DNA from 3 places in the Janthinobacterium sp. EB271-G4-7A genome. Region 2 is predicted to be linked to each of the others. Evidence: predicted binding sites of a transcription regulator. Region 2 holds the regulator's gene; each other region holds the start of a gene.

Evidence for each region. The regulator sigma-54, encoded in region 2, starts transcription at its own class of promoters, with help from an activator protein. The targets are predictions, from matches to a motif close to TGGCANGNAANCTGCTTT.
Region 1: the regulator sigma-54 is predicted to act here: its motif matches at 1,821-1,838, upstream of adh (aldehyde dehydrogenase).
Region 3: the regulator sigma-54 is predicted to act here: its motif matches at 1,799-1,816, upstream of IGS58_RS08895 (urease accessory protein UreD).

The regions. Positions count from the first base shown of each region.
Region 1 is NZ_JACYMI010000010.1:9,392-12,651, reverse strand. It holds gene IGS58_RS28910 (TonB-dependent receptor family protein) at 1-418, opposite strand, end outside; gene IGS58_RS28905 (beta-propeller fold lactonase family protein) at 623-1,579, shown strand; gene adh (aldehyde dehydrogenase) at 1,924-3,260, shown strand, end outside.
Region 2 is NZ_JACYMI010000005.1:195,217-198,476, reverse strand. It holds gene lptA (lipopolysaccharide transport periplasmic protein LptA) at 1-80, shown strand, start outside; gene lptB (LPS export ABC transporter ATP-binding protein) at 80-835, shown strand; gene IGS58_RS25760 (RNA polymerase factor sigma-54) at 840-2,318, shown strand; gene hpf (ribosome hibernation-promoting factor, HPF/YfiA family) at 2,388-2,750, shown strand; gene IGS58_RS25750 (enoyl-CoA hydratase/isomerase family protein) at 2,886-3,260, shown strand, end outside.
Region 3 is NZ_JACYMI010000001.1:1,958,075-1,961,334, forward strand. It holds gene IGS58_RS08890 (EAL domain-containing response regulator) at 1-1,716, shown strand, start outside; gene IGS58_RS08895 (urease accessory protein UreD) at 1,847-2,713, shown strand; gene IGS58_RS08900 (urease subunit gamma) at 2,739-3,041, shown strand; gene IGS58_RS08905 (urease subunit beta) at 3,071-3,260, shown strand, end outside.

The sequences.
Region 1 (3,260 bases), on a different contig from region 2:
GGTTGAAGGTGGCGGCCTGGCCTTGGCCGTCGGGCATGCTGGCGGGAATGCCATCGCTGATCAGCTTGACGCCGCGCACACCGAAGGCCGAGCGTGCGCCAAAGCCGCGTGACGAGATCTGCAAGTCTTGCGCATAGTTCTGGCGGTTTTGCACGACCAGGCCCGGCACGGCGGCCAGCGCTTCCGACGCGTTGACGCGGATTTGGCCATCCTGGATGCGCGCGCTGTCGACCACGTCGATCGAGGCCGGCACTTCCTGGCTGGGGTGGGCGATGCGGCTGCCGCTGATGACCACCGTATCCATCAGTTGTCCGGCGGCCAGGTCGGCTGACTCGGCGGCAAAGACGTGGGGGGCTAGGGTGGCGCTGCCGGCGACAAACAGGCTGGCGATGGTGTTCAGGCGGAAACGATGCTGCATGCGGATTCTCCAATGTGAATAAAAGCCTGCTTGATCGCGTGCGCGGTACAGGTCTGCATAGTCTTATCAAGCAATATGCCTGCCATGTCTCCATTGGTGGGCTGAAATTATACGCGTGTCAGTGGCACGGCGTTTGCATACAGCAATGGGCAGATGCGCCGCTACCGCGCGCTTTTCCTGTGTTTTTCCATTGAAAAGGTGATTATGCCCAACTTCTTCTCGTGCTTGCGCCAGGTTTGCTGGCTGTTGCTGGCGCTCGCCAGCACCGCCCTCCAGGCAGCTCCATTTGCCTATGTCCCCAATGAAAAATCGGGCACCTTGAGCGTGATCGACACGGCGACCGACCAGGTGGTGCGCCAGATCGCCGCAGGCAAGCGTCCGCGTGGCATCGCCGCCGACCCCACAGGACGGCAATTGTTTGTCACGGACGCGGCCAGCAGTGCCTTGCTGCTGATCGATAACGCTGGCGGCGCGGCCGTGCGCACGGTGGCGCTGGGCAAGTCGCCCGAAGGCGTCAGCGCGTCCCTGGACGGTCATTACGTGGCCGTCGCCGTCGAGGAAAACAACAGCGTGACCTTGCTCGACGGCCAGACGGGCGTCTTGCTCGCCGATATCAAGGTGCAGGGACGCAATCCGGAACATGCCGTCTTCAGTCCCGATGGGCGCTGGCTGCTGGTCAGTGCGGAAGAGGCCGAGCAAGTCGATGTCATTGATGTGGCACAACGCCGCCAGGTGGCGTCCATCGCCGTGGGACTGCGTCCGCGCGGCATCGGTTTCAGTCCCGACTCGGGCCGCGCCTATGTGGCGTGCGAACTGGTCAATACCGTGTATGTGATCGACATGGCCGCGGGCAAGGCGATTGCGACCATTCCAGCGGGCAAGAATGCGAATGGCATCGTGGTCCATCCCAACGGCAAGCAAGTGTATGTCTCGAATGGCACGGACGGCACGGTGATGGTGATCGACACGGCCAGCAATCAAGTGACGGCCACGATTGACGTCGGCAAGCGCCCGTGGAACATGGCCATCACGCCCGACGGCGCCAAGCTGTACGTGGCCAATGGCCGTTCGAACAGTGTGTCCGTCATCGACACGGCCAGCGCGCGCAAGATGGCCGATATTGCCGTGGGTGAATTGCCATGGGGCGTGGTGATTCGTTGATTCCTTGGTGGCACAGGCGCAGGTGTTCCAGTCTGGTACACCTGTTCCATTGTGCAGCGGCGCAGGGGAGATGCCGCAGGGCTGGCCCGGATTGGAACAGGATGCCGCTACCTTGTTCAAAACGCAAACAGGCCCACGTCCCCACCCAAGCAGGTGGCATGCGCTGAAAAACGTGCCGGGTTTGATGCCGCGCCCTTGTAACAGGGATAAAACCGGCTAAGTTTGTAGTGGGATGGCGAGCTGGCACGGCATTTGCGGAAGACTCTGTGTACTCACCCCATCTGTACCAGGACGTTTGATTTTAATTAAGTAATTCCATTCTAATTAACCCGATAGAGGACGACATGAATCTCGCAGACATCAGCAAACTGGGCGTAGCCAATCCCTTCAAACAACGCTATGACAATTACATCGGCGGCAAATTCGTTGCCCCAGTCAAAGGTGAATACTTTCCCAACATTACGCCGATCACGGGCTTGCCGTTTTGCGAAATCGCCCGTTCCACGACGGAAGACGTCGAGCTGGCGCTGGATGCCGCGCACGCCGCCAAGGATGCCTGGGGCAAGACTTCGCCGGCCGAGCGCGCCAATATCCTGAACCGCATCGCCGACCGCATCGAACAGAACCTGAGCCTGATCGCCACGGCGGAAACCATCGACAACGGCAAGCCGATCCGCGAAACGATGAATGCCGACATTCCACTGGCCATCGACCATTTCCGTTACTTCGCCGGTTGTATCCGCGCGCAGGAAGGTTCCGTCGCGCAAATCGATGCGGAAACCTATGCCTACCACTACCATGAGCCGCTGGGCGTCGTGGGGCAGATCATTCCGTGGAATTTCCCGATTCTGATGGCCGTGTGGAAACTGGCGCCAGCCCTGGCCGCCGGCAATTGCGTCGTCTTGAAACCGGCCGAGCAGACCCCGGCATCCATCATGGTGTTGATCGAGCTGATCGGCGACTTGCTGCCGCCGGGCGTGCTGAACATCATCAATGGTTTCGGCCTGGAAGCGGGTAAACCGCTGGCCTCGAGCAAGCGCATCGCCAAGATCGCCTTTACGGGCGAAACGGGCACGGGCCGTCTGATCATGGGCTATGCGGCGCAAAACCTGATTCCCGTCACCCTGGAGCTGGGCGGCAAGTCGCCGAACATCTTCTTTGAAGACGTGATGGATGCCGACGATGACTATTTTGACAAGTGCCTGGAAGGTTTTGCCATGTTCGCGCTGAACCAGGGCGAAGTGTGCACCTGCCCATCGCGCGTGCTGATCCAGGAATCGATCTACGAGAAATTCATCGAACGGGCCTTGAAGCGCGTGGCCGCCATCAAGCAGGGCAACCCGCTCGACTCGTCCACCATGATCGGCGCGCAGGCCTCGCAGGAGCAGCTGGAAAAAATCCTGTCCTACCTCGACATCGGCCGCCAGGAAGGCGCCGAAGTGCTGGCCGGCGGCGAGCGCAACACGCAGGCGGGCGACCTGGAAGGCGGCTACTACGTGCGTCCGACCGTGTTCAAGGGCCATAACAAGATGCGCATCTTCCAGGAAGAGATTTTCGGACCCGTGGTGTCCGTGACCACCTTCAAAGATGAGGCCGACGCGCTGGCGATTGCCAACGATACCTTGTACGGCTTGGGGGCCGGCCTGTGGACGCGTGACGGTTCGCGCGCCTTCCGCATGGG
Region 2 (3,260 bases):
TGCGCATGGTGATCCAGCCGAAAACCAAGGCACCGGCGGCGGAGAAAGCGCCGGCCACGCCCGCGCCAGGAAAGAAATAATGGACAATACTCGTTGCGGCAGCACCCTGATCGTTCGCGGGCTGCAAAAAACCTATGGCAAGCGGCAAGTCGTGCATGATGTCTCGCTGCAAGTCGAATGCGGCGAAGTGGTGGGTTTGCTGGGCCCGAACGGCGCCGGCAAGACCACCTCGTTCTACATGATCGTCGGCCTGGTGCCGTCCGATGGCGGCAGCATCGATATCAGCGGCGTGGACATCTCCAGCCTGCCGATCCACCGCCGCGCGCAGATGGGCCTGTCCTACCTGCCGCAGGAAGCGTCCGTCTTCCGCAAGCTGACGGTGGAAGACAATATCCGCGCCGTGCTGGAAATTCAGACCGTCGAAGGCCGTCCGCTGACGAAGGCCGAGATCGAGGTGCGCCTGGATAAATTGCTGGCTGACTTGCAGATTGAAAAGCTGCGCGAGAATCAGGCCCTGTCCCTGTCCGGTGGCGAGCGCCGCCGCGTGGAAATCGCCCGCGCGCTGGCCACCGATCCCCGTTTCGTGCTGCTCGACGAACCGTTCGCCGGCGTCGATCCGATCGCCGTGATCGAGATCCAGCGCATCGTGCGTTTCTTGAAGGAGCGCAATATCGGCGTGCTGATCACCGATCATAATGTGCGCGAGACGCTGGGTATCTGCGATCGTGCCTACATCATCAACCAGGGCTCGGTACTGGCGTCGGGACGCCCCGACGACATCATCGCGAACGAGTCGGTACGCCGGGTCTATCTGGGCGAACACTTCCGCATGTAAGCCAATGAAACAATCATTGCAGCTGCGCACTTCGCAGCACCTGGCACTGACGCCGCAGTTGCAGCAATCGATACGCCTGTTGCAATTGTCTACCCTGGAATTGCATCAGGAACTAGAGCAATTGCTGACGGACAATCCCTTGCTCGAGCGCCTCGATGATCCGCTCGACCGCTCGCTGCGCCTGCTGTCCGATGGCGCCTTGAGTTCCACGGCAGCGCCGGCCGAAGCGCCGCCCCAGCCGCCAGGCCAGGAAGCGCCCACAGCGCCGGCCGAAGCGGAAACCTTTGACGGCGATGCCGGCGAGGGTCCTGCCGCCGCGGATGGCGGCGACAGCGACTGGAGCGAGGCGAGCCGCGGCAAGGCGCCCGACGACGAAGATTCGCGCCCGCAACTCGAAGCCCATCACTGCACCCTGCGCGAACACCTGATGGAGCAGATGCGCGTGACGGTACTTGAATTGCGCGACCGCGCGCTGGTCGAGCTGATCATCGACGCGCTCGACGACAATGGCTACCTGGAAGAGTCGCTCGAGGACATCCTGGCGCGCCTGCCGGAAGAGCTGGAAATCGACGCCGACGAGATGCGCACGGCCTTGTCTCTCTTGCAAAGTTTCGATCCGCCCGGCGTGGGCGCGCGCAATGCCTCCGAATGCCTGGCGCTGCAAATCAAGCGTTTGCCGCACATCGCCATGGTGACGCGCCGCATGGCCCTCGTCATCGTGGAAAAGCACCTGGCCTGGTTTGCCCAGCGCGATTTCAACAAGCTGAAAAAAGCCCTCGATTGCGACGATGAAGACTTGCGCGAAGCGCAGACGGTGATTCGCCAGTGCAATCCGCATCCGGGCGCCGTGTTCGCCTCGGACGTGTCCGATTACGTGGTGCCCGACGTCGTCGTCAAGCGCGCGCGCAATGGCTGGCAAGTCACGCTGAACAACGATGTCATGCCGCGCCTGCGCGTCAATGCCATGTACGCCAACTTGCTCAAGCAGGGCAAGGGCGAGGGCGCCATGGGCGCACAGTTGCAGGAAGCCAAGTGGCTGATCAAGAATATGCGCCAGCGCTTCGACACGATCCTGCGCGTGGCGCAGGCGATAGTAGAAAGACAAAAGAACTTTTTCTCGCATGGGGCCGTTGCCATGCGTCCCCTTGTGCTCCGTGAAATAGCTGATACACTGGGTTTACACGAGAGTACTATCTCGCGGGTAACAACTCAAAAGTACATGCTGACCCCGCACGGCATGTTCGAGTTGAAATATTTCTTTGGTAGCCACGTCGCCACCGAAGCGGGGGGCGAAGCGTCATCGACGGCGATACGGGCATTGATCGTGCAACTGACAGGAGCAGAAGACCCTAAAAATCCTTTATCCGACAGTAAGATTGCGGACATGCTGGGGGAACAAGGCATGGTGATTGCGCGACGTACTGTTGCCAAATACCGGGAAGCGTTGAAAATTCCGCCAGTGAGCCTGCGTAAGTGTTTGTAAGTTTTTTTCGGTTCCTCTGCGGGCCGGATAGGATGGACCGCACGAACCCGATCATCTTTAGGAGTGTGTATGAATCTCACCATCAGCGGACATCATCTCGAAGTGACACCAGCCATCCGTGAATACGTACAAACGAAGCTGGAGCGCGTGAAACGTCATTTCGATCAAGTCATCGATATCGCCGTGATTCTGACCGTGGATAACCTCAAAGAGAAAGAAAAACGTCAAAAGGCTGAAGTCAACCTGCGTTTGAGCGGCAAGACTGTCTATGTGGAAAGCTTGGCGCACGACCTGTACGCCGCGATCGATACCCTGATCGACAAGCTCGATAGGCAAGTGATGAAATACAAAACCAAAGTGCAAGGGCACGGTAAAGAGGCGATCAAGCATCTGCCAGACAACTCCGAGGAAGAAGCCGTCGTCGCCGTCTAAGGCCACCCGCTTCCAGCAGTTGTGATCAACTAAGGGCGCACATCTTGCGCCCTTTTTTGCGCCTGGACCTTTTGAGCGCAATGTTCGCCGCGCAGGGGCTAAAATGTTTGCACTTTCACTTCTTTCCTGCCTGCCATGAGCGACTTCGTCCAGACTTCCATCCGCAACCGCACGGGCCATATCGTGCTCGACCGTCCGAAAGCCTTGAATTCCCTGTCGCTGGAGATGGTGCGCGCCCTGAGCGCGGCCTTGCTGGCCTGGCGCGACGATCCGCAGGTGGATGCCGTGGTGATCCGCTCCAGCAGTGAAAAAGCCCTGTGCGCCGGCGGCGACATCCGTTTCTTTTACGATGCCGGCCTGGCCACGCCGCAAGGCGGCAGCGCCATGCTGGAAGATTTCTTTACGGAAGAATATGCTTTAAATCATTTAATTCATTTCTACCCGAAACCGTATATCGCCGTGATGGATGGCGTGGTGATGGGCGGCGGCATGGGCGTGGCGCAAGCCGGG
Region 3 (3,260 bases), on a different contig from region 2:
GAAGTGCAGATCCGCCGCGCCAATGAAGAATTGCTGCGCCTGTCGGGCCAGGTCTTTGAAGCGACCCAGGACGCCATCCTGATCACGGATCCTGCCGGCGTCATCGTCACGGCCAATCCCGCCTTTACGCGCATCACCGGCTACGCGGCGCAGGAAGTGGTGGGCACGGACATCCTGCGCCTGCATGCCGAACACACGGGCGAAGCGGTGCTGCTGGCCCTGCGCCAGGGCTTGCGCAGCAGCGGCTGCTGGTCGGGCGAGGTGCAGACGCGGCGCAAGAGCGGCGACACCTATCCCTGCCTGCTCAGCGCCTCCACCGTGCACGGCCCCGACGGCGCCGTCGTCAACTACATCGGCGTCTTCCTCGACATCAGCGAGCGCAAGGCCGAGCAGCATCTGATCGATTTCCTTTCCTACCACGACGCGCTGACGGGCTTGCCGAACCGCGTGCTGCTGCGCGAGCGCTTCGAACAGGCGCGCGCGAACGCCCTGCGCGACAGCCAGCAAGTGGTGCTGATGTGCCTGGACCTGGACCGCTTCAAGAACATCAACGATTCGCACGGCCAGGCCGTGGGCGACAAGGCGCTGCAAGTGGTGGCGCGTTTCCTGTCCGGTTGCGTGCGCGAGGGCGACACGGTGGTGCGCCAGGGCGGCGACGAATTCCAGATCCTGCTGCAGGACGATGCCCTGCTGGGGCGCACCCTGGGGCTGGCGCAAACCATCCTGGCCGGCTTGCGCGAAGAACTCAGCGTCGATGGCGAGCGCCTGGCGCTGACCACCAGCATCGGCATCGCCATGTGCCCGGCCGACGGCGACAGCCTCGACGACGTGCTGCGCCACGCCGATACGGCCCTGGTGCGCGCCAAGGAAATGGGACGCGACCATTACGCCTTCTTCACGGAGCGCATGGGCAGCGATATCCGCGCCCGCCTGGCGATGCAGCAGCAGCTGCGCGGCGCCATCGGCCGCGATGAATTCGAAGTGCACTACCAGCCGCAGATGTGCTTGCGCACGGGCGCCTTGCTGGGCGCGGAAGCCTTGCTGCGCTGGGATAATCCGGTGCTGGGCAAGGTGCCGCCCGGCCTGTTCATCGCGCTGGCAGAGGAATACGGCTCGATCACGGCCATCGGCGAATGGGTGCTCGAAAGCGTGTGCGCGCAGATCCGCGCCTGGCACGACGCGGGCCTGGGCAGCATCAAGGTGGCCGTCAACCTGTCCGGCAAGCAGTTCGCGCAAGACCGCACGGTGCCGTTCGTCGAGGCGGCCTTGCGCAAATACGGCATCGCGCCCGCCTGCCTGGGCATCGAGATCACGGAAAGCACGGTGATGGGCGATCCGGACAAGGCCGTGGCGGCCCTCACGCGCCTGAAGGATATCGGCGTGGGCATTTCGCTCGACGACTTCGGCACCGGCTATTCCAGCCTGGGCTACCTGAAGCGCTTTCCCATCGACGTGCTGAAGATCGACAAATCGTTCGTCGACGATGTCACCACCAGCAGCAGCGATGCGGCCATCGCCCGTTCCGTCATCTCGCTGGCGCACAACCTGGACATGCGCGTCATCGCCGAAGGCGTGGAAACGCGCGAGCAGGTGGATTTTTTGACGGAACACGGCTGCGACGAAATGCAGGGCTATTACTTCAGCCGCCCCCTGGCCGCGGAAGCCTTCACGGCCTTGCTGCGCGAACGGCGCACCCTGGCCGTGGCGGCGGCCTAAGCGCCGCGGTGCGGCCGATGCACCATGCCGGTGCGTTCGCTGCAGCGCGGTGCACGATTCTCACTTTTATTTCCCCTGACGCTGGCACATATCCTGCTTAGGTAATCGCTTATTTACGCGATTGCCCCGCATGCCAGACAGTACCCCTCCAGCCATGCTTTTGCAGGCCAGCGCGCACGGCGCCTGGCAGGCGCATTTGCGCCTGGGCTTTGCGCTGCACGATGGCGTCAGCCGCCTCGTCGAGCGTACGCACAGCGGCCCCCTGCGCGTGCAAAAGCCCCTTTATCCGGAGGGCGATCGCGTCTGCCACGCCATCATCATCCATCCGCCCGGCGGCGTGGTGGGCGGCGACCAGCTGGCCGTCGACGCCACGGTGGGCGAGGGCGCGCACGCCTTGCTCACGTCCCCGGGCGCCGCCAAGTGGTACCGCGCCAACGGCCATGTCTCGGGCCAGCACATCATGCTGCGCGCCGCCAGCGGCGCGGCCATCGAGTGGCTGCCGCAGGAGAGCATTTTCTTCGACCAGGCTTGCGTGCGCCTGCGCCATGAAGTGGAACTGGCGGCCGACGCCAGCTACATCGGCTGCGACATCGTCTGCCTGGGCCGCAGCGCCTCGGGCGAAATGTTCAATACGGGCAGCATCAGCCAGCAGGTGCGGATCCGCCGCGGCGGCAAGCTGCTGTGGTGGGAGCAGGGCGTGCTGGCCGCCGGCGGCGCGCTGATGGCCAGCCCGCTGGGCCTGGGAGGCCACACCGTGTGTGCCACCCTGATCGCCATCGGCACGCCAGTTTCTGCCGCCGTGCTGGCGGCCGTGCGCGAGATCGCCGTGCCGGACGGCGCCGCGTTTGGCGCCACGCACATGAAATCGCTGGTGGCGGTGCGCCTGCTGTGCGGCGACAGCGAGGCGGCGCGCCGCATCATGCTGGCCGCCTGGCAGCTGCTGCGTCCCGCCATGCTGGGGCGCGACGCCGTCGTGCCCCGCATCTGGAACACTTAATCAGGAAAGAAGCGCAAGGAAAAACATGGACCTGACTCCCCGCGAAAAAGACAAGCTGCTCATTTTTACGGCCGCGCTGCTGGCCGAACGGCGCCTGGCGCGCGGCTTGAAGTTGAATTATCCGGAAGCGGTGGCCCTGATCAGCGCGGCCATCATGGAAGGGGCGCGCGATGGCAAGTCGGTGGCGCAGCTGATGTCGGACGGCACGAAGATACTCTCGCGCGCCGACGTCATGGACGGCATCGCCGAGATGATCCCCGATATCCAGGTGGAGGCGACCTTCCCCGACGGCAGCAAGCTGGTCACCGTGCACCACCCGATACCTTAACCAACCAAGCGACATTACAGGAGCCGGTCATGACCCCAGGCGAATACAAATTGGAAGAAGGCGAAATCAGCTTGAATGTCGGACGCGCCACGGCCACCGTGGTAGTGGCCAACCGGGGCGACCGGCCTATCCAGGTGGGCTCGCATTTCCACTTTTTCGAAGTCAACCCTGCGCTGTCCTTCGAGCGCTGGCGCGCCTACGGCATGCGCCTCAATATCA